4 regions of the Barnesiella sp. An22 genome follow, and region 4 is predicted to be linked to each of the others. Evidence: riboswitches for the same ligand, from Rfam matches in the RefSeq annotation. Region 4 holds a riboswitch; each other region holds the start of a gene.
What was found. A riboswitch is a leader RNA that binds a small molecule or an ion and turns the genes downstream of it on or off. The one in region 4 is predicted to bind cobalamin.
Positions count from the first base shown of each region.

Region 1: another riboswitch for cobalamin. It lies ahead of ABGT88_RS02570 (leucine-rich repeat protein); the one in region 4 lies ahead of ABGT88_RS06535 (hypothetical protein).
Region 2: another riboswitch for cobalamin. It lies ahead of ABGT88_RS00380 (anaerobic ribonucleoside triphosphate reductase); the one in region 4 lies ahead of ABGT88_RS06535 (hypothetical protein).
Region 3: another riboswitch for cobalamin. It lies ahead of ABGT88_RS06005 (DUF5074 domain-containing protein); the one in region 4 lies ahead of ABGT88_RS06535 (hypothetical protein).

Region 1 is NZ_OZ007014.1:622,321-629,992, forward strand. It holds gene ABGT88_RS02560 (YncE family protein) at 1-1,143, shown strand, start outside; gene ABGT88_RS02565 (cell surface protein) at 1,150-2,355, shown strand; cobalamin riboswitch at 2,387-2,577, shown strand; gene ABGT88_RS02570 (leucine-rich repeat protein) at 2,722-6,390, shown strand; gene ABGT88_RS02575 (DUF5074 domain-containing protein) at 6,470-7,672, shown strand, end outside.
Region 2 is NZ_OZ007014.1:97,017-104,688, forward strand. It holds gene ABGT88_RS00370 (DUF3843 family protein) at 1-1,100, shown strand, start outside; gene nrdG (anaerobic ribonucleoside-triphosphate reductase activating protein) at 1,114-1,599, opposite strand; gene ABGT88_RS00380 (anaerobic ribonucleoside triphosphate reductase) at 1,600-3,978, opposite strand; cobalamin riboswitch at 4,031-4,239, opposite strand; gene queA (tRNA preQ1(34) S-adenosylmethionine ribosyltransferase-isomerase QueA) at 4,596-5,645, opposite strand; gene truB (tRNA pseudouridine(55) synthase TruB) at 5,642-6,379, opposite strand; gene ABGT88_RS00395 (undecaprenyl-diphosphate phosphatase) at 6,379-7,227, opposite strand; gene ABGT88_RS00400 (DUF3098 domain-containing protein) at 7,263-7,538, opposite strand; gene ABGT88_RS00405 (ABC transporter permease) at 7,559-7,672, opposite strand, start outside.
Region 3 is NZ_OZ007014.1:1,489,986-1,497,657, forward strand. It holds gene ABGT88_RS05995 (DUF4960 domain-containing protein) at 1-1,200, shown strand, start outside; gene ABGT88_RS06000 (LamG-like jellyroll fold domain-containing protein) at 1,290-3,665, shown strand; cobalamin riboswitch at 3,891-4,087, shown strand; gene ABGT88_RS06005 (DUF5074 domain-containing protein) at 4,345-5,802, shown strand; gene ABGT88_RS06010 (DUF5074 domain-containing protein) at 5,827-7,101, shown strand; gene ABGT88_RS06015 (hypothetical protein) at 7,413-7,672, shown strand, end outside.
Region 4 is NZ_OZ007014.1:1,638,231-1,645,902, reverse strand. It holds gene ppdK (pyruvate, phosphate dikinase) at 1-565, shown strand, start outside; gene ABGT88_RS06540 (alkaline phosphatase) at 948-2,324, shown strand; cobalamin riboswitch at 2,416-2,621, shown strand; gene ABGT88_RS06535 (hypothetical protein) at 2,762-3,853, shown strand; gene ABGT88_RS06530 (threonine/serine exporter ThrE family protein) at 4,410-5,177, shown strand; gene ABGT88_RS06525 (threonine/serine exporter family protein) at 5,174-5,695, shown strand; gene ABGT88_RS06520 (sulfatase) at 5,865-7,430, shown strand; gene ABGT88_RS06515 (outer membrane beta-barrel family protein) at 7,474-7,672, shown strand, end outside.

The DNA of each region.
Region 1 (7,672 bases), 1.0 Mb from region 4:
ATTATCGGGATGATGCTGGCGATGCTGGTATCGATGACCTCGTGCCGGGAGGACGATGTGATTGTCCTCACCGAATACGAGTCGTTGCCGATGCTCGACCGTGAGTCGCCCTTTGCCGGGCTCTATCTGCTCAACGAGGGCAACATGGGGTCGAACAAGTGTACGCTCGACTTTGTCGACTTCGAGCAGGGGCAGTATGCCCGCAACCTCTATGCCGAGCGTAATCCCAATGTGGTGAAAGAGTTGGGCGACGTGGGGAACGACATAGAGATATACGGCTCCAAACTCTATGCCGTTATCAACTGCTCGCACAAGGTCGAGGTGCTCGACGCCCGCACCTGCAAGCGGCTGGGGCAGGTCGACATACCCAACTGCCGCTACGTCGCTTTCGACGGCGGCTATGCCTATGTGTCGTCCTATGTGGGGCCGGTGGGCATCGACCCCAACGCACAGCTGGGCGCCGTCTTCCAGGTCGACACGGCCACCCTCGAGGTGACGGCCGAGGTGACGGTAGGCTATCAGCCTGACGAGCTGGTGGTGCAGGACGGCCTCATCTATGTGGCCAATTCGGGCGGATACCGCAAGCCCAACTACGACTATACGGTCTCGGTAGTCGACATCGCCACGATGACACAGATACGCAAGATTCCCGTGGGGATAAACCTGCATCGCATCCGGGCCGATCGCTACGGCAAGTTGTGGGTATCGTCGCGGGGCGACTACAAGTCGGTGCCTTCGCGCCTCTTCGTGCTGGAGAAAGACAAGCGCACCGGCCGCATGGAGGTGAGCGACACGCTCGACATTCCGTGCAGCGAGATGGAGATATGCGGCGATTCGCTCTATCTGTACAGTGTGGCCTGGAACGATGCGTCGCAGGAGAACAGCGTGACCTACGGCATTGTCGATGTGCGCACCGGCGAGGTGGTGTCCGACAGCTTTATCAAGGACGGCACCGAGGCCGATATCGAGATTCCCTACGGGGTGAAGGTAAACCCCGAGAACGGCGACATCTACGTGACCGATGCCAAGAACTATGTGTCGAGCGGAAACCTGCTGTGCTATGGCCGCGACGGGAAGCTCAAGTGGAAGGTGCGTACCGGCGACATACCGGCGCACATGGCTTTTTTGAAGAAAACAAACTAACAGGATATGAAACGGATATTGTACTTTTTGTCGATCGTGTGGCTTGGTTTCCTGGCCGCTTGTCAGTCCGATTCCCCGGCCATGATTTCGCTGGGACTCGACGATACCTATGTGGTGGAACGCATGAAGAGCCTCACGCTTCACCCCGAGTTCAGCGGGGAGCGCTATGAGTGGAAGCTCTCCTACGAGTCGACGGCGGCCGATTCGCTCGTGGCCACCACCCGCGACTATACCTTTGTCGCCGCTGAGGCCGGCACCTACTGGTTGAGGTTGAACATCTACGATGCGACCAATCCAATCGAACACCTCATGCAGATTGTCGTGTATGACGAGGAGGTGGCCTACAGCCCCTATATTACCCGCGTGTATGAATACCGTCCCGCACCCGGGCAGTTTGTCAACGAGCTGCCCCGCTACACCGAGGGCGATACCGAGGAGACCATGCGGCAGAAGGCCGAGGATTGCCTCGCCTACAATGCCGGTACTATGGTGACCTTGGGTGGCTATGGCGGCTACATTGTCGTAGGGTTCGACCATACGATTGTCAACCGTCCCGGCGAATACGACTTCAAGGTCTTGGGCAATGCCTTCTACTCCACGGGCAAACCCACTGCCGCATCGGGCGGCAGCAGCGAGCCCGGTATCGTGATGGTATCGGTCGATGTCAACGGCAACGGCCTCCCCGATGACGAGTGGTACGAACTGGCCGGCAGCGAGTATCAGAAGCCGTCGACGATAAAGAACTACGAGATTACCTACTACCGCCCCGATGAGGCCAAGACGCCGGTGCCCGGTACCGATACCAGCGTGACCGACTCGACCTATGTGCGCTGGACCGACAACCAGGGCGGGACCGGCTACGTGTCGAAGGTCGTTTTCCACAAGCAATCCTATTACCCGCAGTGGCTCTCCGACGAGACGCTCACGTTCGAGGGCACCCGCTTGCCCGACAATGCCATCGACGAGAGCGGCGACGGCTCCTATTATGTGCTCTATGCCTACGACTGGGGGTATGCCGACAACCACCCCAACGACAGCGAGAAGTCTAACTTCAATATCGATTGGGCGGTCGATGCCGAGGGTAATCCCGTGCATTTGCAGGGCATCGACTTTATCAAGATCTATACCGGTGTCAATCAGTTCAACGGCTGGTTGGGCGAGTGCTCGACCGAGGTGGCCGGAGTGACCGATTTGCACATCGAGGAAAAGTAAGAAAAAGAGAGATAGAATAGTAAGAATAAAATAGCGTATAGTGCGCACCGGTTCGGCCCGTTGAAGGCCGATTAAAAGGGAATCGGGTGTGAGTCCCGAACAGTCCCGCTGCTGTGAACTCCATCGAAAAGGAGCCGAGAGACAAGCCACTGATCCGTGCGATTGGGAAGGCCTCGGCTGTCGGAGTGAGTCAGAAGACCTGCCGTGCGTATTGTCCCGATAGCTTGCGAGGTATGAGCTGTGGCAAAAAACGATTCCGGGCCGGCAGGCCGGAGGCGGTTCTATGGGCAGGGGTAAACCATATCTTGCAAGTATTGAAATGGCAAAAACGATTGTTCAATTTTAATACTTAAAGATTTAACCGAAATGAAAAAGATTTATGTTTTCATGCTTTTGCTGTTTGCGGTGATGCAGTTGCCGGCACAGGTACTTGTGCAGGGGCGGCCGCACCCTACCGCCGTGCAGCAGGTATCGCCTCGGGCTATTGCCGATGGAACCTTCACGATGGAAATGATTGAAAACTGGACCGGCGAGGGCGCCAACCGGGCGGCTCTGGCGGTGCAGTGGAATGTCGACGGCGAGGAGAGTGCCCTGGTGTGGGGCTTCCGCTGGGACGGCGAGGCTACCGGCGCCACCATGATTACGGCCATTGCGGCAGCCGACCCGCGGTTTGTCATTGCCTCGGAGTCGGGCACGGCGTTCGGCAGCACGGTCTCGGGCTTAGGCTACGATGTGAACAAGAGCGGCGATTTTGCCATCGTCAAGGATGGTGAGGTGCGGCAGGCCAACGAGTTGGGATTGATACCCATGTCGGGCTACTCCTACGACGGGTGGAGCTGTACCGACCCCGAGGACTATTGGCAGTCGGGGTGGTATCAGGGCTACTGGTCGTACTGGACGAAGTCGGCCGATAGCGATTCGTGGTATTACAGCAACATGGGAATCTCGGGCCGTAAGCTCACCGACGGGTGTTGGGACGGTTGGAATTTCTCGGCCGGCATGCAGTCGTATGACTGGAAACCGCTGGCCGCTGCCGCCAAGAACGGGCTCACCGAACCCTCGATAAAGAGTCAGCCCGAGAGCCTGGTGGTGTCGCCGGGCGAGCCGGCCGCTTTTGTGCCGGTATTCCGGGGCGACAGCCTCACCTATCAGTGGTATAAGGACAAGGTCGCCATCGAAGGGGCCGTGAAGGCTGTCTACTCGATAGCGTCGGCTACGACGGCCGATGCCGGCAGCTACTATTGTGTGGCCGGAAACCGGCTGGGCTCGGTATCGACCGACCCGGTCACCCTCACCGTGGGCGAAAAGGCCGTGGTGGCCATGCCGGGCGAGGCTCCCCACACGGCAGTCATCATGTATGACGACTCGTATGCAACCTTTTCGGGCACCTTGACCATACCCGCCACGGTCGAGCTCGATGGCCAATCCTGTACGGTGACCGCCATCGGCGACATGGCTTTCATGGGGTGTACCAAACTGACTTCGATAGAGCTCCCCGCCACGGTGCAGACGATAGGCGAGGGGGCTTTCTACGGCTGTACGGGGCTGACCGCCGTGGAGCTGCCCGAGTCGGCCGCCACGATTGGTGCCGAAGCCTTCGGCGGTTGTACGGCACTGACTACGCTCACGACAAACGAAAATCTCAAGACTCTGGGACGCTCGGCCTTTGCCGGCTGTACGGCTTTGACCGCCGTAGCGTTGCCCGACGGTCTGACTACCATAGAGGCTCTGGCCTTCAACGGCTGTGCCAAACTGGCTTCGGCCTCGCTGGGCCATTCGCTCACGCAGGTAGGCGATTCGGCCTTTTACGGCTGCTCGGCTCTGGCTGCGGTGGAGCTTCCGGCTACGGTGACACGGGTGGGCGATTATGCCTGTTACGGTTGCAGTGCCTTGCAGAGCCTGACCCTGTCCGGGCAATCGGCTTTGCGCGAAATCGGGAAATATGCCTTTGCCGAGACGGCCATCGCCTCGGTGTCGCTGCCCGACGGGGTGACCTCGCTGGGTAGCCATGCCTTCAGCAAGTGCGCTTCGCTCACGACCGTATCGTTGGGCAACGGCCTCACGACTGTCGGCGACTATGCCTTTGCCGACTGCAAGAAGCTGACGTCGCTCACGCTGGGCAACCGGCTCACCGCCATCGGCGACCGCGCTTTCGACAGTGCCGGCCTCACCTCGCTGGTATTGCCCGCTACGGTGCAGACGATAGGGGAGTGGAGTTTCTTCAACTGTCCGCTCACGACCCTTACCCTCAACGACGGGTTGCAGTCGATTGGCAGCCGTGCCTTCTATGGAGCGGCGATACAGACCCTCGATATTCCCAACAGTGTCACCATGCTGGGCACCTATACCTTCAGTAACTGCAAGAAGCTGGAGACCCTCACCGTGGGGAACGGCATCACCAAGATTGGCGACTATGCCTTCAACTCCTGTACGATGCTGTCGCAGATTGCCTGCCCCTCGGTGACCGAGATAGGGGCCAGTGCCTTCAAAGGGTGTTCGGCGTTGAAGTCGTTGCCCTTGAGCGACCGGATTGTGACGCTGGGAGCCTCGGCCTTCTCGGGCTGTACGGGCATTACCGAGTTGACGGTGCCCAACAGCATCACCTCGATAGGTTCCTACGCCTTTGAAAAGTGTACGGCATTGACCTCGGCCACGCTCGGCACGGGCATTGCTGCGGTACCCGACTATGCCTTCAGCGGCTGTACGGCTCTGGAGTCGGTGGTATTGCCCGCCAACATTACGGCGATAGGGAAATATGCCTTCCAGAACAGCGGCCTCAGCCAACTGCCCCTGACCGAGCAGATTGTCGAAATAAGGGAGTATGCCTTCAAAGGGTGTGCGAAGTTGACCGAGGTCGATATTCCCGACCGGGTGACCATGTTGGGCGGCTATGTGTTCAGAGAGTGTACCGGCCTGCGTACGGCACGCATCGGCGGTGGGGTAACTTCAGTTCCCGACTATGCCTTCTACGGCTGTACGGTGCTCGACTCGGTGGTGCTCTCCGACAAGATTGTCGAAATTGCCGACTACGCCTTCTACAACTGCCGCGGGTTGAAACGATTGCCCGATGCTCCCGGAGTGACCACCTTCGGCCGCTCGGCCTTCTACGGTTGCACGGGGCTGGAATCGGCTCAATTTTCCGATAAGGTGACCACGCTGGGTTCGGCCCTCTTCTCGGGCTGTACTTCGCTCACCTCGATTGTGGTGCCCGACGGGGTAACTTCGTTGGGAGCCTCGGCCTTCTACGGTTGTTCGGCCCTGCAGTCGGCCGAGCTGGGTACCGGCGTGAAGGCGCTCGAATCGAACCTCTTCAAAAACAATACCTCGCTCACCCGGGTGGTGGCCAACGGTGCCATCGCTTCGGTAGCAAACTATACCTTTGGCGGCTGTTCGGCTCTTGAGAGCCTCTACATCAACAGCGCGCTCCCCTCGGGGGCCAGCTCGAACACCTTCGACAAGGTGCCCGAGAGCTGTAAAATCTATGTGCCGGCCGAGTCGTGCGGCGATTATGCCGAGGCCAACTACTGGAAGGCCTTCGACATACAGCCCTGGCTCACCCAACTCTCCATCGTATCGACCGCTCCCGAGATGACGCTCGACGGTGGCGAGTTGCTCGAAATCGACGGAAAGACAACCACCTTTGCCATCACCTTCAATCGCAGCCTCGTGGAGGCCGATGCCGTTACGGTCCGCCTGAAACAGGGCGATACCGAGCTTGCCGGGCAGACCTTCTCGCTCTCGAGCGAAGGGGCCGTGCTTACGCTCGTGCGTGAGGGCGAGGAGCTCCCGGCCGGCGACTATACGCTGGTGCTGACCACCTCGACGGCGACGCTCCGAATCTCCTTCCGGGTGGCTACTCCCACCGGCATCGAGGGTGTCGGGGCCGACAAGGTGGTGCTGACACGCGAATACTATTCGGTCGACGGCAAGCGGTTGCCCGCTCCCGTGCCGGGTATCAATCTGGTGAAGGTCGTGTATGACGACCATTCGGTAGAGGTTTTGAAAGTGTTTGTAAATACCGACCTCAGACGCTGAGCGACCGAGGTCATGGCATAGAGGGCAACCTCCCGGGGCTCGGCTCCGGGAGGTCCCCTCAAAAAAAGAGATAGAAGAGATGAAACGCTATGTACTCCTTTTGACCGCCTGGGCGAGCAGCCTGTTTGCGCTCGTCGGGGCCTACCCGCTGGCCGATATTGCCAGTTGGACCGGCGAGGGCGATACCGAGGTGGCGCTGGTGATTGCCTGGAACGACGGACGGTCGCCCGAGGCGCTGGCCTGGGGCTATCGGGGTACCGTCGAGACTACCGTCATTGCTATGCTCAACGAGGTGGTGAAGGCCGACCCGCGGCTCTTTTCGCTCACTCGCCGTCAAGGCGGATATACGGTCGACGGCCTCGGCTTCGACCTGAACGGCGAGAATACCGTCGCGCTCGTTGTGGGCGGCAACAGCACCTATCCCAAATACCAGACTTCGGGTCTCTTCACCTCGACTCCCGGCAACTACAACCGCTGGACCTGTACCGATGAGGAGGACCACTGGAATTCGCCTTCGGAGGCCGAGCCCGGGGTGTGGCGCTGTCTCGAACAACAGCCCGACGGCACTACGGTCGAGGCCGATGTAAATGCCACCCGTCTGCAAGCCGGCGCTACCTATCTGTTTCTCTACGAGAAGGCCGACGGCAGTCGCCCCGACTATACCGGGGCCGTGGCGGTGGAGCCCTACGAACAGGCCCCCGTCGATTACACGCAGGGCCTCTTTCTGGTCAATGAGGATTGGTATGGCTGGGACAACGGTACGGTCAACTTCCTCACGTCCGACGGACGTTGGGTCTATCGGGCTTTCCGGCGGGAGAATCCCGGCGAAACGCTGGGGGTGACCACACAGTATGGCGCCATCTATGGCGGGCGTTTCTTTTTTGTCTCGAAGCAGGCCAGCAGTACGGCCGATGCCTCGACCGGCGGTCGTCTGGCCGTAGCCGATGCCCTCACCCTGAAGAGGGTGGCCGCCTTCGACGAGATAGGGGGCGACGGACGGGCCTTTGTGGGCGTGGATGAACACACGGCTTACATAGGGACCTCGTCGGGTATCACCCGCTTCGACCTGGAGTCGATGAGCCTGGGCGAAGAGATTGCCGGGACCGGTGGCGAGGGCGGCCTCTATGCCGGACAGATCGGTGCCATGGTGCGGGCCGGCGGCTATGTGTTTGCCGCCAAGCAGGCGGTGGGTGTGCTGGTAATCGATGCCACAACCCACACGTTGCACACCACGATCGACCTGCCTACCATCTCGACCCTGACGCTGGGACGCGACGGTGGC
Region 2 (7,672 bases), 1.5 Mb from region 4:
TAAAACAATCGCCGCTGAAGACGCGCTGGAGCGACGACGCGGTAAAATCAATCTGCTGCGACCTCGTGGGCTACTTTGCCGACATCCTGTCGGGCACCGGGCTGTGGGCGGCATTCGTGGCCCAGCACCAGGCTTTCTACGGGCGTACACTGCCCTTCTTTACCCCCGAAGCCTACTACGAAGGAGAGGTGAACCGCGACGACGTGCGGGTGCTGCTGTGGTATCTGTCGGCTGCCTACGGCAACGAACACGAGGTGCTGTCGCCTCTCGATGCCGACCTCATCGCCACGGCCGACCCCATCTACAACCTGCTTGAGAGCGAATACGAAACGGCACCCGACTCGCCGCTGCTGCAAGAGTTTTGCCAACCCGAACTGAACGATACCTCCGACCCCGAGGCGCGGTACCGCTTTGCCGAATGGCTCTTTTGGGAATCGTTCCTGCTGGGACCGTCGAACCGCTCACTGGCCCGCCAACTGCTGCACGAGGTGCACAGCAAACCGAATCACACCGACAAAGAGAAACTGAACCGACTCGAAAAACTGCGCCGCGAGTCGCTCTACACCCTGCCGGCCGGACCGCTGGCCCTCTTTGCTCACGAATGGGTGTCGCTGTTGTGGCAACACACCCTGCCCGAAGAGCTCGAAGAGCAGAAAGAGCTGCACCCCTATTACCAGCAGTTCACCCAATCGACGGGCGGCAGCCCCGTGAAGTATATCGGCTCGTATGCCGAGCTCGACCGCTTCCTCACCGAAGGGATGCAATGGGGCGAGACCGAAGGCGGACACCTGTCGCACCTGGCTCACAAAAAGAATTTCGTCCTCTACGTAACTCCCTATAAAGGGATGCTGGTGGCCTCGGATATTGCCCAATACATAGCCGACCCGGCCAACCCTTGGTACAACCCCGAGGAGGCCCGCAAAGGGGCCATATCGCTGCTCACCGTGCCGGGACGTTGCCCCGTAGACCTGCTGCTCTACCTCTGCTCGCACGGCTTGCTGCCCGATGCCTGCTTTGCCGACGGCAACCCGCAGCTCGTGGCCGATAATTGGGATTTCATAGCCCGCTGCCTCCTGCAGGATTACTACCGGGCCGTGTAAACACTGAATTGCCTCATTCTGTTTTCTGCCCCTGCGACAGGTGCAGAATGCGCTGGTTGCTGCTGCCCCTGAAGGGTAGCGTGGGATCGAAGAGCGACTGCACGAAGGGGCCGTCGACCAGCGTGTCGATATACTCGAGGCAAGGTCGCCGGACCTCATCGTCCAACAGCACCTCGTAGGTATAGCCCGTATAACACCAGATATTCAAACCCGTCTCGGCCTTGAGGCGCCGCAACAGAGCCAGCAGGGCCGGCGGATTGTAAAAGGGGTCGCCCCCCGAGAGGGTAATGCCGTCGAGCAACGGATTGGACCTGATTTCGGCGATGATGCGATTGAGCAAAGCCTCGGTGAGCGGCTCGCCCGCCCGGGGATTCCAGCTGCCGGCATTGTGGCACCCCCGGCAATGGTGCGTACAGCCGGCCAGATAGATGGAATAGCGTACCCCAAAACCGTCGGAGATGGTCTCGGGGTAGACATTGATCAGGTGCAGTGTTTCCATTTACTTGTGTTTTACCCGGTCGCGCTCTTCGGCCTGCTTGGCCGAGTTCCACGACTCGAGGCTGCCGGTGAGGTAGCCGGTAATGCGACGCATGCGCGAGATGTTCTCGCTCTTGCACACCGGGCATTGCGTATAGATGACACCCCGGTAGCCGCACGCACGACAGGTGTCGACCGGGTGGTTTATCGAACCGTAACCGATGCCCTCGTCGTGCATCACCTTCACGATTTTCAAGATGACCGATACATTCTTCTTCGCCTCGCCGTCGAGCTCGACATAGGTGATGTGTCCCCCCCGCGTAATGGCGTGGAAGGGGGCCTCCTTACGGATCTTCTCGACGATGGTCACCGGCTCCTTCACGTCGATGTGGAACGAGTTGACGTAGTAGTCGCGGTCGGTCACGCCGGGGATAACCCCGTAGCGCTTGCGGTCCAGACGGGTGAAGCGACCCGAGAGACCCTCGGCCGGCGTGGCCAGTACCGAGTAGTTGAGCCCATAGCGGCTCTTGTACTCCTCGACCACGTTGTTCATCACCATCACGGCATCGTAGAGCGTCTGCCAGGCCTCCTCGTTGCGGGCATGCCCCTCGCCGTAGATGGCACACATGGCATTGTGGCCGCCGATAAAACCGATGCCCAGCGTACCGCTATTGATTACGTCGCCCACCTCATCGTCGGGATTCAGCCGTCCGCCACCCTTCCACACGTCGTTACCCATCATGAAAGGGAACTGACGGGCGAGAGCCTTGCGCTGATACTCGTACCGCTCGTGCAACTGCTCGGCAATCATCGAGGCGGTGGTGCGCACCTTCTCGAGAAAGAGGATACGGGCCTCGCGGCGGATGGCGTGCTTGTCGCCGTCGGGGTGCAGCTCTTCGGCCTCGCGACGCGCCTCGATGGCCAGGCGCGGCATATTCATCGAGGTAAAGGAGAGGTTGCCCCGCCCCCACGAACTCTTCGCACCGTGCAGGTTTTCAAACACCCGGGTACGGCAACCCATCGTGGCCACCTCGTAGCGGAAGCGGTCGGGGTCGTCGGCCCGCCAAAATTCGTTTCGGTTGTAGTCGGTATCGAGAAATACGAAATTGGGAAAGAGCGAAGTGGCCGTGGTGCGGCACGACTCGAGCAGCAGGTCGAAGTTGGGCGCCTTGAACGGGATACGTCCCGCCATCGCCCCCTCGAAGTCGGCCATCGCCGCAGCATAATCCTCGTCGCTGTACGATACCCCATCCTTCACCTTGAAAATCTGTATCGGGAAGACCGGCACCTCGCCGTGGCCCAACCCCTCGGTTGTAGCCGAGAGCAGCTCGCGTATGACCATGCGCCCCTCGGGCGAGGTATCGGTACCGTAGTTTATCGAACTGAAAACCACCTGGTTGCCACCCCGCGAGTGCATGGTGTTGAGATTGTGCACCAACCCCTCCATGGCTTGGTGGGTATCCTTGCGGGTAGTCTCGTAGCTTTGTGTCCAGGCGGTGCGCAACTCATTGGCCGAGAGAGTCAGGCCCAGAGTCTGCAGGCGGTCGGCCAGTGCAGCCTGTTGCACCTCCGTATCGGCTATCGAGGCGACCGAGTCGGCTATCGCCTCTCGCAGCGACGGATGGTCGCTCTCGCCGTGCAGGCGCAAGATGAAGTCGATGGCCGTCTCGAGATGTTTGCGGAAACTCTTCAGCACCCCCGGTGCCATGAAGTGGTCGAAAGCCGGGATGGCCTGCCCGCCGTGCTGCTCGTTCTGGTTGGTCTGGAACACGATAGTGGCCAGCGTGGCGTAGCTCTGTATCGACTGGGGTGTGCGCACGGTTCCGTTTTTGGTGTGGAAACCGCGGTTGAAAATATCCTCCAGGTCGTACTGCACGCAGGTGGTCGTCTTGGTGGGATAGTAGTCGAGGTCGTGGATGTGAATGTCGCCCTCGCGGTGCGCCCGCCCGTAGCGCACCCCCACCAGATACTTGTAGGCGTAATCCTTGGTCACCTCCGAGGCGAAGGTCATCATCTGCCCGGCCGGCGTATGCGACGACATGTTGGCGTTGCTCAGGTTCACGTCGTTCTTCTCGACAGCCACGATGCCGTCCATCACCTGCTTCATCGAGGTGCGTTTCTCGCGCTCCTTGGTGCGCCACTCGCGATAGATGATGAAGCGCTTGGCCACCGAAGGGTTGCGCCGCATCAGATGGCGCTCGACCAGATCTTGAATCTCCTCGACCGAAATCTCGCTCTTGTCGATGGCGGCGGCCACCTCGCCGGCAATCTGTTTCACCGCAGTTTCGTCGTCGATACCATCGGCCCGATAGGCCTTGGCAATAGCCCGCTCGATTTTGGCAATCGAGAAACTCTCTTGGGCACCATCGCGCTTGGCAATGGTAATGCCTGCATAATCCATGTTGATAAGTTGTTTAGGGTTGGATACTGCGGACGTCTCCTCGAACGTCCTTTTGCTTCTCTCTCACTCCGGCAGGTCTTCTGGCTCTTCCCTGCCCCGATGACGCCTTCCCGACATTACAGAAACAGATTCTCGTCAGTGGCTCGTGTCACGGGACTTTCACAGGAATTACAGCAGCGGGACTGCTCGGGATTCTCACCCGATTCCCTTTTTATCGACACCATCGTACAACGGGGCCGAACCGGAATGCGGGTACAAAGTTACACAAATTCGCGATAACCAAACAACAAATTTCGAGACAAAAGTTTCCTTTTTCGGGAAACTTTTGAAAACCAGAATAGAAAAAAGTTTCCTGAAACCAGCAACGAATAGAGGCCCATACCAACTCCCATATGGAAACTATACTGCTATAAAACAGCAAAAAAGGCATCTATTCCATTGTTCAATCGGATATCCAATCGAATCAACCAAATTGTTATCTATTCCAGCAACATAATAAAAAAGGCGAGATAGTAATCTCTCTATAAGAGAGAGAACCTTGCCGCACCATTTGTCCCCAAGGTGCAACAAGGTTCTCTGTATCTTCCGGGACAAGAGCGTCCCTGATATCTTACCAATTACAGAATGAGCATGGCGTCGCCATAGGCACCGAAACGATACCCCTCCTTGAGGGCAGCATCGTAGGCCTCGAGGACAATTTCATATCCGCCGAATGCCGCTACCATCATCAGCATGGTCGAAAGCGGCATGTGGAAGTTGGTCACCAGACTGGTGGCTACCGTAAAGTCGTAGGGCGGGAAGATGAACTTGTTGGTCCAGCCGTCGTAGGTCTTCATGTGGCCGCCGGTGCTGACCGCACTCTCGATACCCCGCATCACCGAGGTACCCACGGCGCACACCTTGTGGCCGCCATCCTTGGCGTGGTTGACGAGCTCGACCAACTCGGGAGTTACAATCAGCTGCTCCGAGTCCATTTTGTGCTTGGTGAGGTCTTCGACATCGATTTCACGGAAGTTACCCAGGCCCGAATGGAGGGTGAGGAAGCCGTAGTCGATGCCCTTGATCTCCATGCGCTTCAACAGCTCACGGCTGAAGTGGAGCCCGGCAGCGGGAGTGACCACAGCCCCTTCGTGGCGAGCAAAGATATTTTGATAACGCTCGGCATCGAGCTCCTCGACCGGGCGGGTGATATAGGCCGGCAAAGGCATCTCGCCCAGTTTGTAGAGGGCCTCTTTGAACTCGTCGTGCGAGCCGTCGTAGAGAAATCGCAACGTACGGCCGCGCGAGGTGGTATTGTCGATTACCTCGGCCACCATCGAGTCGTCGTCGCCGAAATAGAGTTTGTTGCCGATACGTATCTTACGGGCCGGCTCTACCAGAACGTCCCACAGGCGATTCTCTTCGTTGAGCTCACGCAGAAGGAATACCTCGATTTTGGCACCGGTCTTTTCTTTATTGCCATAGAGGCGGGCGGGAAAGACTTTGGTGTCGTTGAATACAAACACATCTTTCTCTTCGAAATAGTCGATAATCTCTTTGAAGATGCGGTGTTCAATCTTTCCCGTTTTCCGGTCGATGACCATCAACCGGGACTCGTCCCGGTTTTTTGCCGGGTATTGAGCGATTTGCGCTTCGGGCAATTTGAATTTGAATTGGGACAGTTTCATATTTGTTCGTTATTACTTTCTTCGTTTTTATCTTCTTCGGAGGTTGTCAAGGGGGCCTCGTCGATCATTCGGGCCACCTCATCGACCGACAGGCAATCGGCGAGCGTCACATCGCCCACCCGTGTACGCACAAGCCCCACCAGATGAGCTCCACTGCCGAGGGCCGCCCCGATGTCGCGGGCAAGAGCCCGTATGTAAGTACCCTTGCTGCAAACGACCCGTATCTGGATAAGGGGCAATTCGCAGGAGAGCAGCTCGATTTCGTCGATCACCAGCTCCTTGGGTTTAAGTTCTACCTCCTGCCCCTTGCGCGCCATGTCGTAGGCTCTGCGCCCATCGATCTTACAAGCCGAATAGGAGGGAGGCACCTGCATAATGGAACCGACAAAACGCGGTAATGTTCGCTCTACGCTCTCGCGGGTGATGTGCTCGTGCGGGTAGTGTGCATCGATTTCGGTCTCCAGGTCGAACGAGGGGGTAGTCGCACCCAACTGCAAGGTGGCGATATACTCTTTGGTATGGTACTGAAACTCCTCGATACGCTTGGTTGCACGTCCGGTGCAGACAATCATCACTCCCGTAGCCAGGGGGTCGAGTGTACCGGCATGACCCACTTTCAGTTTCTTCTGCTTGAGCCTGCGCAATATCCGCAATCGGATTCGCTTGACCACATCGAACGAGGTCCAATGCAGCGGTTTGTCGATATATATGATTTCGCCTTCGTTAAAATCCATTACATAATCGTTAAGTTATGTCCCGTCAACAACATGACGAGAATCACACCACCCACTATTATACGATACCACCCGAAGGCCTTGAATCCATAGCGGGTAACGAAACCGATGAAAAACTTGATGGCCAGCAAGGCTACCACAAAGGCAACTACGTTGCCCAACAACAAAGTACCCATGTTGTTCATAATCAAATCGGCTCCTTCAGGTTCTGAAAACAGCTTCAGCATCTTGTATGCCATTGCCGCAAACATGGTGGGAACAGCCAGAAAGAACGAGAACTCGGCTGCCGCCTTGCGCGAAAGTTTCTGTGCCATACCGCCCACGATGGTCGCCATCGAACGCGATACACCCGGTATCATGGCGATACATTGGAACAATCCTATGTAAAATGCTCGTTTCTCGGTAAGCTCGGTGTTGTCGCTGCCCTTGTTGAATATCCGGTCGCAGAAGAGCATGAAGATACCGCCAATAACCAGCATGACGGCAACGACTACCACGTTTTCGAGCAGGGCATCAATCCAGTCGCCCAAGAGCAAACCGAATATGGCAGCGGGGATGAATGCCACCAGCAACTTCCAGTAAAAATCGTAGGTGTGCAGGAAACGCCGCAAGGCCGAGGGATTGCCCGGGAGCGGAGTGCGATTGAGCCGGAAAAACCGTTTCCAATAGAGACATACCACCGACAAGATAGCACCGAACTGTATAATGACCGTAAATGCCCTTACAAAGGGAGTACTTTCTACACCCAGAACACTCTGTGTAATAATCATGTGCCCCGTAGAGGAAACGGGTAAAAACTCGGTCAGTCCCTCTACAATGGCGATAATAATCGTTTCTAAAAAATCCACTTTCTTGAAAATTTAAACAGAAATATCAAACTGCCTTATTGTCTCTTTTTAGAGTTGTGCATGATTGCATAGACCATGAAGACAAACCCCACGAAGGCTATGCCGGGGGCCAGCACAATGCGACGAAAACTGAAGATGTCGGGGTTATATGCCTCGGGGGTAGTACCGGGCCCCAGCATCAGCAGGAAGCCGACTACAATCACGGCAAACGATATGGCAATGAGTTTTATATTGGCTTTTCCCAGAGCAAACGAGGCCTTTTGCTCCGTGTCGGAAAGCACCGGTGCCGATTTCTTTTCTTGAGATTTCATATGGTTATACTGTTTTTTTATCACACATAATACAAGTCGTCTCTATCCATGCGGATATAACGGTTCACGGCCCAATAGGCCGAGACGGCCGACAGGATAATACCCAGCACCAGCACGGTGAGAAATACCAGCAG
Region 3 (7,672 bases), 150 kb from region 4:
GAGGGGCAGCCTATGGAAGAGGAGTATCTCTACACGGTGAAAGTCCTCTACAACGGAGGCTATGTATCCGAGGGTGTCTCGGTGACGGCTACGATTCCCTATATCGAGCTGGCCAATGTGACCGACCTCGAGGCTTCGGTGAGCGGCCGTACCGTTACACTCAACTGGACCCTGCCCGACGAAGAGGGCATTACGGCCGTTAAGGTCTTCAGAGCCGACGAGGCCGATGCCGCCGTCGTGCTGGAGGCGTCGGCTACCTCGTGCGAGATGAAGGGCCAGCCGATGGACCAGGAGTTGACCTACACCGTGGCCCTGGTATATGACGAGTATTATACGTCGAAGGGTACTTCGGTACAGGTGACGGTTCCCTACATCACCCCCAAGATGGGTTACCTGATGACTGCCGCCACCATCCAGCAGCTCCCCGATGACGACGAGCGGGCTGCGGCCGCCTGGTTCATGGAGCAGGAGAATGCCGAACTCATCCAACCCTCGCAGCTTGCCGACCTGGATGCCGACATCTATCCCGTGCTCTGGATCGAGATAGACCGCGTGGGGTTGCCTCTCGGGTGGGAGAACCTGCCGGCCGAGATAACCTCCGACGAGACCATCGCCGCTCTGCGCCAATACTCGGCCAACGGCGGCAGCCTCTACCTCTCGAACATGGCTACGCAGCTCACCGTACCCCTCGGCTTCGTGCCGTCGACCATGCCTCCCACGACCTACGGTAACGGCGAAGGCGGGACGGGTACCGACGTGTGGACCATCAATCCCTACCTGGGCTGGGACTTCCGCAACGGCAGCGACCAGGGATTCTACGACCGTACCTCGCATCCCGTATACGAGGGCCTCACGATGGAAGACCCCAACAACTACGGCTACAACAGCCTGCCGCTCATCGGTCCCGGTCAACGCGAAGACCACAACTGCTTGTGGGATTGCAACATCTACGGGAAAGGCAACTATCCCGACGTGATTCGCAACTTCGAGGTGACTACCAACGCCCTCGTGCTGGCCACCTGGGGCCATGTGCGCGACCACTGCGTGGCCGGTCTGGTCGAGTTCTATGCCAATGCCGAGCACGGACGTTGCATCGCCAACGGCTTTGCCGCCTATGAGTGGAACCAGAACTCGGGTACCAATCCCTATCAGCACAACATCGAGCAGTTGACTATGAACATTCTCGATTATCTGAAATAAAACTTATTGAAACACAGATGGCGTAACCCTCTCTGTCGAGGTGCGTCATCTGTGTCGTATCCAGCCAAACCTCAAAAGAATTTGTATCAATGAATCGGATTAAATCATTTTCAGTTATTGCCGCCATGGCGTCGGCGTTGTCGTTAAATGCCGAACTGGTTGCCCATTTTCCTATGAATGTCGATTCCGGGCAGATCGAGGAGCGTATCAGTGGCGACCGCTTTACGGTCGAGGGAAATTTCGCCCCCGAGAATGTCGACGGAGCCGTAGGTGCCGCCTTAAGGTTCGACGGCTATACCTCGCGGGTAGATGCCCGTCTGGACAATATCCTGGCTGCCGATGCCACGCAAATGACCGTCTCGGTATGGGTGGCCCTCCCGTGCTATCCCATTATCCAAATCGATACCGATACGTCGGAGAAGACCCCCATCGTCACCTGTCTCGACCGGGACAGCAAGACGGGCTTCGGTTTCTACCTCGGCTTTAACGGCAAGTACAGTTTCGAGACCTACATCGGCGGTTGGCCGGTAAGTATCGAGGCGAGCACGCCGCTCCCCACGTATAGCTGGAACAACCTGGTGGCCGTAATCGACTGCGACAACCGGTCGATCAAGCTCTACAACAACGGGGTGGAGGTAGGCTCGAGCCGGGCCAACGGTTCTGTCTCGTTTGCCGCCGGTTCGTTTTACATGGGGCAGGGCTCCGAGTCCCGCCTGTCGGGCCCCTTCGAGCTGATGTCGTTCAACGGACTGATTGACGATATTTCGATTTGGAACGAGGCCAAGTCGCTGGACGAGATACAGACCTGGCAACCCGAGCATGAGCCCGACCTCGATATACCGGCCTCGCGCTTTGCCGACGATTTGCTGCGTCCGCGTTTCCACGGTATGCCTGCCGCCGGGTGGACCAACGAATGCCACGGCATGTATTATGCCGACGGCCGCTACCACCTCTTCTTCCAGAAGAATGCCGACGGCCCCTACATGGCCCGCTTGCATTGGGGACATATCTCGAGCGAAAACCTCTATGACTGGCGGGAGGAGAAGATTGCCCTGGCTCCCGGCGACGCCTACGACATCAAGGGGTGCTGGAGCGGCTGTCTCTTTGCCGACGATGAGGTGACGGGCGGAGAGCCCAACATCCTCTATACGGCCGTAGATTATGCCAAGGCCACGATTGCGCAGGCCACGCCTGTCGCCGACAACCTGAACGAGTGGAGCAAGTTGCCCGGCAACCCCATTATCGGTGGTCGCCCCAGCGGACTCTCCGACGATTTCCGCGACCCCTATTTCTTCCGCAACGGCGACAACGCCTACATCATTGTGGGCTCTTCGAAGAATGGGGTAGGCACAACCACTCTGCATCGCTACAACCCGCTCACCGGCATGTGGAGCAACGACGGCGACCTCTTCTTCACGGGCTCGTCGGCTGCCGAAGCCGGTACCTTCTGGGAGATGCCCAACATCACCCCGATGCCCGACGGCCGATGGCTGTTCACCGTCACGCCGCTCAACACATCGCAAGGTGTTCACACCTTGTACTGGACGGGCTCGATTGCCGCCGATGGAAAGTTTGTGCCCGATGCCGATTCTTCGCAACCGCGTCTGGTCGAGCTGAACTCCCGCGACGGCTTCGGTCTCTTGTCGCCCACCATCTATCGGCACAACGACAAGGTGATTTCCCTGGGCATTGTCCCCGACAAGTTGTCGTCGGTCTCCAACTGGAACCTGGGTTGGGCTCACTGCTATTCGTTGCCTCGCGAGTGGTCTATTGCTGAGGACGGCTCGCTGTCGCAGAAACCTTATGAGGGGTTGACCGGGTTACGCACCACGACCACCTTTACCCGCACGGGGTTCGACCTGAACGGTACTCTCGACCTCTCGCCTGTGAGCGGACGCTCGGTCGAGATATGCGGCACATTCGAGGTGGGTGCCTCCGACTTCGGTTTCCACATCTTCAAGAGCGGCAGTGCCGAGGCCGTTGTTTCGTACACTCCGGCAACGGGTGAACTCGTGGCCGACTTCAGCGCCCTGCCTCGGTTGACCAACGACGCCGGCGTATACGACGGTGTCTATCGTTGCATCTTGCCCGAGCGTCCGGCCGTGGGGAGTGAGCTGAAGATAAATATCTTTATCGACCACTCCATCCTCGACATCTTCGTGAACGACAAGTGGGCTACCTCCATCCGTGTCTTCCCCACCGAAGCCGATGCCAACGGCATCGAAGCCTTTGCCTCGGCCACGACCCGGGTAAAGGAGCTGAATGCCTGGATACTCGAGGGGCAATCGGCGAGTTCGGGCATCGAGTCTGTGGTCTCCGACCGTGTGGATTCGGGAAGTGCCCGTGTCGATGTCTTCAATTTGCAAGGCATGAAGGTGCGGGCCAACGTACCTCGGGAGGTTGCTGCCGAGAATCTGCCGAACGGTTTCTACATTATCGGCGGCCAGAAGGTTCTGGTAAGATAAGTTTGGCAGTATAGAAAAAAATGGAGCCGGTGTAGGAGAGAACCGGCAAAACTTCTTCAGAGAAACTCATGAGCGCATACAGCCGCATCTCGGCTATATGCGCTCATGCTTTTTTTGTGGGGGGAGTGTGTTGTCAAGACCGCTGAGGATAAAGACTATAAGCTGCACCATATACAATCTGTTTGAAGTAGGAAGCAAAAAGTTATCTTTCTCCAGAAAAAAATACTAATTTTGCAGCCGATTGGTTCCAAAAGGTCCGCCGGGCCTCGAGGATTAAAAGGGAATCGGGTGAAAATCCCGGACAGTCCCGCTGCTGTGAAGCTCCGCCAACCGCTCGAATTCTATACGCCACTGATTGCAATATCGGGAAGGCCTCGAGTGGGGAGTCAGTCAGAAGACCTGCCGTCAGTTTTTGTTTTTAATCGAGCCCGTGGACAGGACGGTTAAATGTACGACGTAAATGCTATATACTTTTTTCAGGCTTTTCGAGCCATTCATAACCCGTGTCGGGGTACTGTGTAAACCTGTTGGGGCATCTGCCCGGGAACAGGCAGGCACGACGCGTTGCCGTCTTGACAATATGGCAACGGCCGGGCTTGCCGTCTCTTCTCCGGCCCGGGACCTTGTTTTGCAAATTTTCAACAACTTGTTAAATAATAGATTTTTATCCAAAAGTAGAATGATGAAAGTAAGAAAGATGTGGGGCGTGCTGCTGGTAGCGGTAGCTCTGATTATGGGCAGTTGCTCGAAAGAGAGTGAAGAACCGATGCCCGACCCGAAGTTTGAGTGGACAACGGCTGTTGCAACCGATGTGCCGGTGTTTGTGGTTCCCGATACCCAAGTAGAGATTGCCTATGCGGCAGAGCATGTGCAGTCGGTCAAGACCGAATCGCTGCCCGCCGGGTGGAGTGCAACGGTCGACCAGGATGCCCGGAAAATCGAAATCTCGGCCACGGCCGATGCCGAAACAAAAGCTACGCTCACCGTCACGGTAGCGGGCGCAGGCGGGAAGAACCTTTCGCAAAAGGTGGAGCTGTATTGTCTGAATGCCTTTGACGACCCGGCCGGGGTCTTTGTGCTCAACGAGGGGAACATGACTACCGAGAACGGCTCGCTCACCTGGATTTCGCCCGAGGGGTATGTGGTGGCCGATGCCTACAAGACGGTCAACGGTACCGAGCTGGGCAACGTGGCACAGGACATGGCGTTCTGTAACGGCAAGGTCTATATCATCTCGCAGAATGGCAACAAGAACCCCAACGGCACGGTGTTCGAAAACGACGGCATGCTGGTGGTGGCCGATGCCCACACCTTGAAGCGTACGGCCGCCTACACGACCGACGACCTGCAGGGGCTCGACTGGCCCACGCATATCGCCGTGCTCGACGAGCAGCATCTCTATATCCGCGACAACGCCGGTATCTACCGTTTCGACCCCACGGCCAAGTCGCTGACCTTCGTGACCGGTTCGGACGGTGCGCCGAAGAGCCGCTTCGTGACGATGGGAGGCAAGGCCTACACCTTCAAGTCGGGCTATTTGAGCAAGATTCTCGAGCTCTCGACCGAGAGCGATGCCGTGACGTCGATTTCGTTCCCGTACAGCATCCCCTGCATGATCAACCGTGTGCTGGGCATTCAGGGCGCCGACGACGGCCGGATGTGGGTGATGACCTCTACCTCGACGACCGTAGGCTCGGGACAGATTGCCATCGGCAAGTTCAACCTGTCGGACCGCTCGATGATTCAGCGCCGCATAGGCGTTGAACCGGCCGTGGGTTCGTCGGGCGAGGCCTTCGCCGCCTATGGCAACAACCTCTACTATGCCGATGGGGTGACGGTCTACTGTCTGCCTTTCGACGAGAGCGAAGATCTCAAGGCCGACTCGGGTCTCGAGGCCGAGCAATGGATGGTCGACCTCTCTGCTCTGGACAAGAACGCCGGCATCCGTTACAACGGACTGGGCGTGCACCCCAAGTCGGGACGTGTCTACATCAATACCCTCAAGTCGTATGCCCTCTTCGGGCAGAACCAGATCTGGGGATTCGACTTTGCCACCAGCACCGAGGCTCCGGCCGTCAAATACGAAAACTATACCCACTTCCCCGCCGGCTTCTATTTCCCGGCCGGTCGTCAGTAATCTGTAAGAAATATGTTTTGCGCAATGAATAACAGATGGATTGCAGCCCTCGTGCTGACGGGGGCCATGGTTGCGGCGGGCGGTTGCTCGTCCGACCCCGAACTTGTAGGTAACGGTGGTAATACGGGCGGTGGCGGCACTAATCCGCCCACGGCTCTCGGCGGATATGCTTCGCCCGACGGAGTGTTGATTCTCAACCAGGGAGCCCCGCGTCTGGAGAACGGCTCGGTCACCTGGATTTCGCCCGAGGGGCAGGTCGAGCAGAATGTCTACCGTACCGTCAACGGTTCGGCCTGCGGCAATACGTCGCAAGATCTCTACCTCTATGGAAACAAGATTTACATCATGAGCAACAATACCGAGGTGCCCGATTTGGGAAACAGCGAGCCGGGCGACGGGACTATCGTCATTGTCGATGCCGAGACCTTCCGCCGCGAGAAGGTATTCCATTTCAAGGACCTGAAGTTTCATAAACCCGAGGGCTCGCTCGAGGTGGTCGACTCGTTGCCGCTGGTCACGCCGCTCGAGAATCTGGCCGTTATCGACGAGCATAACCTCTTTCTGGCCGACGGACAGGGCATGTTCCGCCTCGATACCGAGACCGGCGAGTTGACTCTCGTGGAGGGTGGATACCACTTCGGCAACCAGGGGAATACAATCGAGACCGTTGTGGGCACACGCGGCATGACCGTCATCGGCGATCACCTCTATTGTTCCGGCGGGGGATTCTGGACCAATACCCAGCTCTTCGAGTTCACGAAAGACAGCAACAAGTTGACCCGTTCGCTCGACCTTTCGGGCGAATTTATCAGCGGTATCTGTCGCACGGGCGACCACGAAATCGTGGTGGCTACCTGCGGCCGCTCGGGCAGCCTGAAAAGTTATCTCACCTTTGTCGACACCGAGACCATGAGCGTCATACTCGAGAAACCCATCAGTGCCGACATCTCGGCCGAGTTTATGAACTCGTCGGGCGTGACGCTGGCTGGCGACTACCTCTACTTTGCCGCCGGTACCTTGACGGTGAGCCGCATCTCGCTCAAGACGTGGAAAATCGAGGAGTATATCCAGGTGAAAAACGATGCTCCGCAAGCCGAGTATCTGACCTGCAACGTTGTAGCCGACCCGAACAAGAATCTGCTCTATGTATCGGTATCGAACGACCTGAACGAGGCCCGGATTTCCGACGGGAATATCCTCGTCTACGATTGCAGCGGCGATGAGCCGAAGCTGGTGATGAATCTCGAAAACAAGGGCAGTTATCCGGTGAACATCTATCCGATGTCGAAGTTCTATTGAGCCATCTGTCCGAGATAAAGAGATAAGGTTTATCTAATTGTAGAGTCTGTAAACAGGCCGTTCTCAGAATTTTTGAGGGCGGCCTGTTTTGGTGTTAATCCTTGCTGCGTTCTGACTTTGCGAATCCCACGTTTTTTTACGCCTATTCTCCAAAAGTCCTTTTTTTTAAAATCGTTAAACTGTGTGGTTATCCCCACCGATTTTCTACTGCTCCTAAAATTTATGCTTAATCTCACGAAGGATCAACGTAAAAACCTGAGGAGTAAACCGTATAAAATCGTATCTTTGCGAACAATGAATCAGCAACAGATATGGAAAGCAACGGCTATCGTCTCCTTCTTCCCGAAGGGACATTGGATTATTTTATCATCTCGGATGTAAAGGAAAGCAGTACGGAAATAGTAATATATCTGGAAGAGAAAAATGAAGTTCCTGAAGAACATTCAAAAATGAAAGTGGAAAGCAAGGGATTTTATGATCCTGTAGTGGTTCAGGACTTTCCGGTTCGTGGCAAGAAACTTTTCCTGAATATCCGCCGGCGCAGATGGATTGTGAAGGAAGATGGCCGTTA
Region 4 (7,672 bases):
CGAGGCCGCCCTCAACGTGAAAGCCCGCGGTATCGACGTTCACCCCGAAATCATGGTACCTCTCGTAGGTGTGGTTGAGGAGTTGAGAATGCAGGCCGATGTCATCAACCGCGTAGCCGCTCAGGTATTCGAAGAGCGCGGCGATACGGTAGCCTACAAGGTAGGTACGATGATCGAGGTACCCCGTGCCGCCGTTACGGCCGACCAGATTGCCGAGGTAGCCGACTTCTTCTCGTTCGGTACGAACGACCTCACGCAGATGACCTTCGGTTACTCGCGCGACGATGCCGGCAAGTTCCTCAAGATCTACAAAGAGAAAGGTATCCTCAAAACCGACCCGTTCGAAGTGCTCGACCAGAAAGGCGTGGGCCAACTCGTTCGCATGGGTGTAGAGAAAGGCCGTTCGACCAAACCGACCCTCAAGGTAGGTATCTGCGGTGAGCACGGTGGCGAACCCTCGTCGGTTAAGTTCTGCGCCAAACTGGGCATGAACTACGTATCGTGCAGCCCCTACCGCGTGCCCATCGCCCGCGTAGCTGCCGCCCAAGCTGCCATCGAAGATTAAGCGATTGCAAATTCTATTCCTTAATAAAAGAGCCATGCCGGTATAGGCATGGCTCTTTCTGTATTCGACAGCCCCGCCCCCGATAACTTCTGGATACCGCGTCGCAGCGCGGTATGACAAGGATGTCACCCCGCCCCCCCGATGCGGGGTCCACTGAACAAGGAACAAAGGGTAATTCCCGACGAACTGGACTCCGCGTCGAGTGCGGAATGACACGAGCTACCAACGACACTTGAATGCCACGGCAGGTACAAGAATTTGAAACACCATTGTCACAGAGATTTCACAGAATCGGCCAAGCGGGAGACGGGGGCTTTCGCTACTTTTGCTGGAGTGAAACGGGCGGGGGCATCTGCAACCTCCACCCATAAACGCGACAGGTATGACAAGAAGATGGTTTCCCCTGCTCTTGGGGCTGGCGATGGCCACCGTGTGGGCGGCACAGGCTGCCGGGCCCAAGTATGTGTTTTACATCATCGGCGACGGCATGGGTGTGAACGAGGTGAATGCTACCGAACTCTTTTATGGCGAGCTGGCCGGCCGGCAAGGACCGGAGCGGCTGCTCTTCTCGCAATTCCCCCACTCGGCTTTCGTGAATACCGGCTCGGCCAGCAGCGACATTACCGACTCGGCTGCGGCGGGCACGGCTCTGGCTTGCGGAGTGAAGACCCGGAACAAGATGGTGGGGGTCGATGCCGACAGTGTACCGGTATACAGCATAGCGGTGAAGGCTCAACAGCAGGGGGCAGCTGTGGGTATCGTGACCAGCAGCGAAATCGACGATGCCACGCCGGGGGCCTTCTATGCCCACCAGGTGAACCGCAACAACCGCTACGAGGTGGGGCTCGACCTGCTGGCGACGGGGTTCGACTTCTACGCCGGCAACCGATTCAAGCAACCGTCGCTCCCCGGCAGGGAATCGCTCTACGACCTGCTGCCCAAGCGGGGATATGTGCTGGCTACCAGTGTAGACGATTACCAACGCAAGGCCCAGAAGGCCGGGAAGATGGTGCTGTTTCCCGAGCGAAGCATCACCTATGCCATAGACCGCCAGCCCGGCGACATGCGGCTGGCCGACCTCACCCGCTGCGCCGTGGATTTCCTGTCGCGCAACGAGCGGGGCTTCTTCCTGATGATCGAGGGGGCTCAGATCGATTGGGCGGGACACACGCGCGACGGGGCTACCGACCTGCGCGAGGTGAAAGACCTGGAGGAGTCGGTACAGATTGCCTGTGACTTTTACCGGGCTCACCCCGACGAAACCCTTATCATTGTTACGGCCGACCACGAAACGGGTGGTGTGGTACTGGGCACGGGCGAATATGCCCTCAACCTGCAGGCGCTCCAGTACCAGACGATGAGCGGCTCGACCTTCACCCGGCAGATTGCCGACTGGCGACGGGCTGGAGAACCGGTTTCGTGGGAGAGGGTGAAAACGGCTCTGTCGCAGGCCTTCGGCTTCTGGTCGCACCTCACCCTTACGGCCGAACAGGAGGCCCGCCTCAAACGGGTATACGAGGAGACCTTGCTCAACCCCTCGGACACATTGGTACAGTCGCTCTACGAGGCCAACGAACCGATGACCGAAACGGCCAAACAAATCATCAACGAGATAGCCCGCATCGCCTGGACCTGCGGCTCGCACACGGCCGGCTATGTGCCCCTCTATGCCATAGGAGCGGGTGCCGAAAAGTTTGGCGGAACCATCGACAACACCGATATTCCCCGAATCGTTTCCGAGATTTTCGGATATAAATAAATAGCTAATCTTCAGAGTAATACAAAAGACACAGTCTCTTTTGTGTAAGATTTTTTTAGAAAAACATTGTGAAATTAGGACAAAGGATATAACTTTGCCCCCCGTAATCGGTTTGCCCCGTCCGAATCGGCCGAGGCAATGAAAAGGGAATCGGGTGCAAATCCCGAACAGGCCCGCTGCTGTGAGTTTCGTATGAGTTTTCAGACAAATACTGCAATGCCACTAATCCAGACTCGATTGGGAAGGCGTCTGAGAGGGAGACAAGTCAGAAGACCTGCCGATTGCGTAGAAACAACTGTTGCCGGCTCCGTGGACCGAGCCGCCGGTCGAAAGAAAATTTTTCGGAAAAAAGAGATTTTTTGCTTGAGCAATAGGAGTAGGCGTCGCGTGGGCGACTCTATTCCGCCATTCAGTATTTAACTAAAAAAGAAAAGATTATGGCAAGAAAAATTCCTTTTAGTGTAGATATAACGGGGAGCTTCGTATACTCCGAGCCCCTCGTCGAAGCCCGCAAACTGTATCACGACGGGGTGTGGAGTTCGGCCAAGCTGCACGAAATCGAAGATAAAGAGATTTATCGCATTGTCGAGAAGTGCAAAGAGATAGGGCTGAAGTGTGTAACCGACGGCGACTACAAGTCGACCAACTATCTCGACTTTTTCCACCACCTGGAGAATATCACGAAACAGGAACCGGCTCAACCCGAAGAGGTGAAGGAGTCGGTTATCTCGGGCAAAATCGGATTTGACAACGCCTACCCCTCCACGCCGAAGGTGACCCAGCGCTTCACCTACCTGACGGGTATCATCGGGGGCGACATGTATGCCAAGGTGCTGCTCCCCTCGCCTGCTACGCTGCTGGCCGAGCTGCTCCGCCCCGAGAACCGCTACAATACCGGGCGCTACTACCCCGATATGGATTTGCTCGTGCACGACATCGCCCAAACTTACCAGACGGTCATCAACGAGTTTTACGACATGGGGTGCCGATTCCTGCAACTGAGCGACTACGCCTGGAACCTGGCCGGCAACAGCGACCTCGAGCAGGTGGCCCAGGCCGCACACATCGACCTGCTTTCGCTGGTGGCTACCTCGGCCAAACTCACCGAGGCTTGTCTGGCTCAGAAACCCGACGACATGTGCATCTCGCTGCAGTTCCACGAGAAGTGGTGGCGCGTGGGCGACAAGGAGAAGACGGCCGAGCTGCTGCTCTCGACCCGGGCCGATGCCATTGCACTCGACTTCGGCGACCGCGAAAACGAGAACATCGACCTCTCCATGCTCAACTACTGCCAGGGCAAAGAGGTGATTCTGGGATTGATTTCGACCTCGAGCCTGCAACCCATATCGACCAGCAGCATCACGCTGCACATCGAGAATGCAGCTCGTCTGCTCCCGCTCGAGTCGCTCCACCTGAGCAGCCAGGGCGACTTCCGCGACAACGAGGGCAACAGCATCGTCTCGGAACAGATGATGTGGAGCAAAATCGTAACGATGAAAAATATTGCGAAGAGCGTTTGGGGCGAATAAATCGTTCGCCTGAACGACTACTCCCGACCTGTGAGCCGATAGTCGATGCGGTCAACATGCACCGGCTATCGGTTCTCTCTTTCCAATCTCTATCTTGAAAGAAGAGAATGGGCGGCCCGGGCACCGTCAAATGTCGAAAACTTCGTTTTCCATTTGCCACTGCTCTCGCCTTTCACTATCTTTCCAGAAGAAAGGAGGCGGCTCGGCTCTGTCAAATGTCGAAAACTTCGTTTTCCATTTGCCACTGCTCTCGCCTTTCACTATCTTTCCAGAAGAAAGGAGGCGGCTCGGCTCTGTCAAATGTCGAAAACTTCGTTTTCCATTTGCCACTGCTCTCGCCTTTCACTATCTTTCCAGAAGAAAGGAGGCGGCTCGGCTCTGTCAAATGTCGAAAACTTCGTTTTCCATTTGCCACTGCTCTCGCCTTTCACTATCTTTCCAGAAGAAAGGAGGCGGCTCGGCTCTGTCAAATGTCGAAAACTTCGTTTTCCATTTGCCACTGCTCTCGCCTTTCACTATCTTTGCACGCTGAAACATTGGTCAATACTACAATAAGGTGAACAACGTACACGAAGAACTGAAATCGGTATCGCAATTCCTCACGGAATATGCAACCTGTTTGATGGCATCGGGCGTACATACCTCGCGTATCGTGCGCAACACGGCCCGTATAGCCGAGTCGTTTGGGTTCGAAGCCCACATGACACTCTTTCACAAAACCATCAGCATGACCTTGCGAAGCAAGGACAACGCCCACGTATACAGCACGGTGAGTACCGCGAAATCGGGGGCAATCAATTTTGAATTCAACTCCGAATTGAGCGCCCTCAGCTGGGAAGCCTACGACAACCACCTCCCGCTCGACACGCTGTGGGAGAAATTCCACGCCATCACGAGCAAACCTCGCATGAACCCGTGGACGGTGTGGATTCTGGTAGGCTTTGCCAATGCCTCGTTCTGCCGGCTCTTCAACGGCGACTGGATAGCGGTAGCCGCCGTATTTGTGGCTACGCTCGTGGGATTCCGCATCAAACAGATATTGCACTTCAACCACTATTTCGTATTCACCATATCGGCATTTGTCGCATCGCTCATCGCCTCGATTACCATGTGGCAGCACTGGGGCACCACCCCCGACATCGCTATCGGTGCCAGCGTGCTCTACCTCATACCGGGCGTCCCCTTGATTAACGGGATTATCGATATTATCGAAGGTCATGTGCTGGCCGGCACCGCCCGACTCATCAACGCCCTGCTGTTGATTGTCTGCATCGCCTTCGGTATGGGTATCACTCTTTTAATGATGGGAGGGAAACTGTTATGATCGACTGGCAAATATTAGGCTCGGTCATTGCCGACGCCATCGGAGCTGCCATTGCAGCCATAGGCTTCGCCGTTATCTCCAACCCGCCCCGCCGGGCCATTCTGTATGCAGCATTACTGGCGGCCGTAGGTCACAGCATCCGGTTCGTACTGCTGAAATATGCAGGCCTCGACCTGGCTTCGGCCTCGTTTATCGCTGCCTTCTCGATAGGTATGCTCAGCCTGGTTGCGGGATACCGCATCTTCTGCCCGGCCACAGTGCTGTACATACCGGCCCTGCTCCCGATGATTCCCGGTATGTATGCCTACCGCACGGTGTTCTCGCTCATCAAGTTCCTGCAAAGCAGCGGAAACGACAACGAGGCCATACACTACCTGCTCGAGATTTTCAAGAACGGTATCACCACAGCTTCGGTAATCTTCTCGCTGGGCGTAGGTGCCACCATACCCATATTCATATTTTACAAACGGGCCTTCAGCATGACCCGGGCAGCCAACCGCCCGCAGCGGAAAGCCTGACCCGCCCGATACGACACGATACAAATGCCCGCTCCCCCTTCGGTCCACCGCTCGAGGAGTGGGCATTAACATGTTTTATGGAGCGAGAGTCCTGAATAATCGAGATTTTCGTTATCATTGTAATCATTTTCGGTCTTCCCGAGAAAACTCATATAATACCAAGCACAACATGAAAAAGAATTTTTCCCTGAAAAGCACCCTGCTGCTGGCTTCGCTTGCCGGCACCGGTCTCATACAAGCACAACAACAGCCCAACATCGTTCTGTTTCTGGTCGACGATATGGGCTGGCAAGATACATCGGTTCCGTTTTACTCCGAGTCAACTCCCCTGAACAACCGCTACCGTACCCCCAACATGGAGCGGTTGGCCCACATGGGGGTGAAGTTTACCGAGGCTTACGCCTGTGCCATCTCGTCGCCCACGCGGTGCAGCCTGATGTCGGGCATGAATGTGGCCCGTCACCGGGTGACCAACTGGACCCTGAACTACGACCAGAAGACCGACGCCTCGAGCGACGTGATTCAACTGCCCGAGTGGAACTACAACGGCATACAACCGGCACACACGACCCTGACCGCCGACCTGAAAAACTCGACCCGTATCACCTCGTTCCCCCAGATTCTGCACCAGAACGGCTACTACACGATACACTGCGGCAAGGCGCACTTCGGCGCCAAGGGTACATCGGGGGCCGACCCCTCGACCATGGGTTTCGACGTGAACATCGGCGGCGGGGCCAACGGGGCACCGGGCAGCTATCTGGGCACGCGTAACTTCGGCCAAGGCTCGCCCTTCGAAGTGTTGGGCCTGGAGAAATACCACGGGCAGAATATATTCCTCACCGAAGCACTCACACGCGAAGCCATCGAGGCCCTGAAACAGCCGATAAGCCGGCAGCAACCTTTCTACCTCTACATGTCGCACTATGCCGTGCACTCGCCCTACGACGACGATGCCCGATTCAGCGACTACTACCGCAACCGCTACGATATCCAACTCGATGCCCCCCTCAACGAAAACGAGGCCCGATATGCCGCACTGGTCGAGGGCATGGACAAGAGCCTGGGCGACCTGCTCGACTTTCTCGAAAGCCAGCCCGAGGTGGCAGCCAATACCATCGTCCTCTTCATGTCGGACAACGGCGGACAGGGGCTGAACAACGTACGCCAGGGCCGTGAAAACCGCGACCAGAACTACCCGGCACGTGCCGGCAAGGGGTCGGCCTTCATGGGTGGCGTGCGCGAGCCGATGATGGTCTACTGGCCCGGCGTGACCAAGGCCGGCAGCGTGTGCGACCAACGGGTAATGATCGAGGACTTCTTCCCCACGATTCTCGAGATGGCCGGTGTGAAGGAGTACTCGACCGTACAGACGACCGACGGCGTGAGCTTTGCCGACGTGTTGCGCAACCCTTCGACCCGTCACGAGCGCAGCATCGTGTGGCACTTCCCCAACCTGTGGGGCGAAACCCAGAATACCGAGGAGGGCTACGGAGCCTACTCGTCGATTCTGAAAGGCGACTATCACCTCATCTACCATTGGGAAACGCAGCAACGCCGCCTCTACAACGTGCGTGCAGATATAGGCGAGCAGCACGACCTGGCTCTCGAGCAACCCGCGATTGCCGAAGCTCTGGCCCGGGAACTGACCGACTACCTGAAATCGACCGACGCCCAACGCCCGACCTACATCGCTACGGGCGAAGCCTGCCCCTACCCCGACGGCTCGAAATAAATCACTTGGTGACATGTGATTACATACGATACAATAGGACATTATGAATCTCATAAAGACAACATTCTGCCTGATTATTCTCATTTGCAGTTCAATCCCTGTCTGGAGTCAAACAACAGGAAAAATAGTAGATACCGACCGGCAGCCGGTGGAGGGTGCAACCGTCGTCATGCAGCTGCCCGATTCGACCTACCTGGGCGCAGCCATCTCTGCAGCCGACGGTACATTCAGCCTTGAACCCA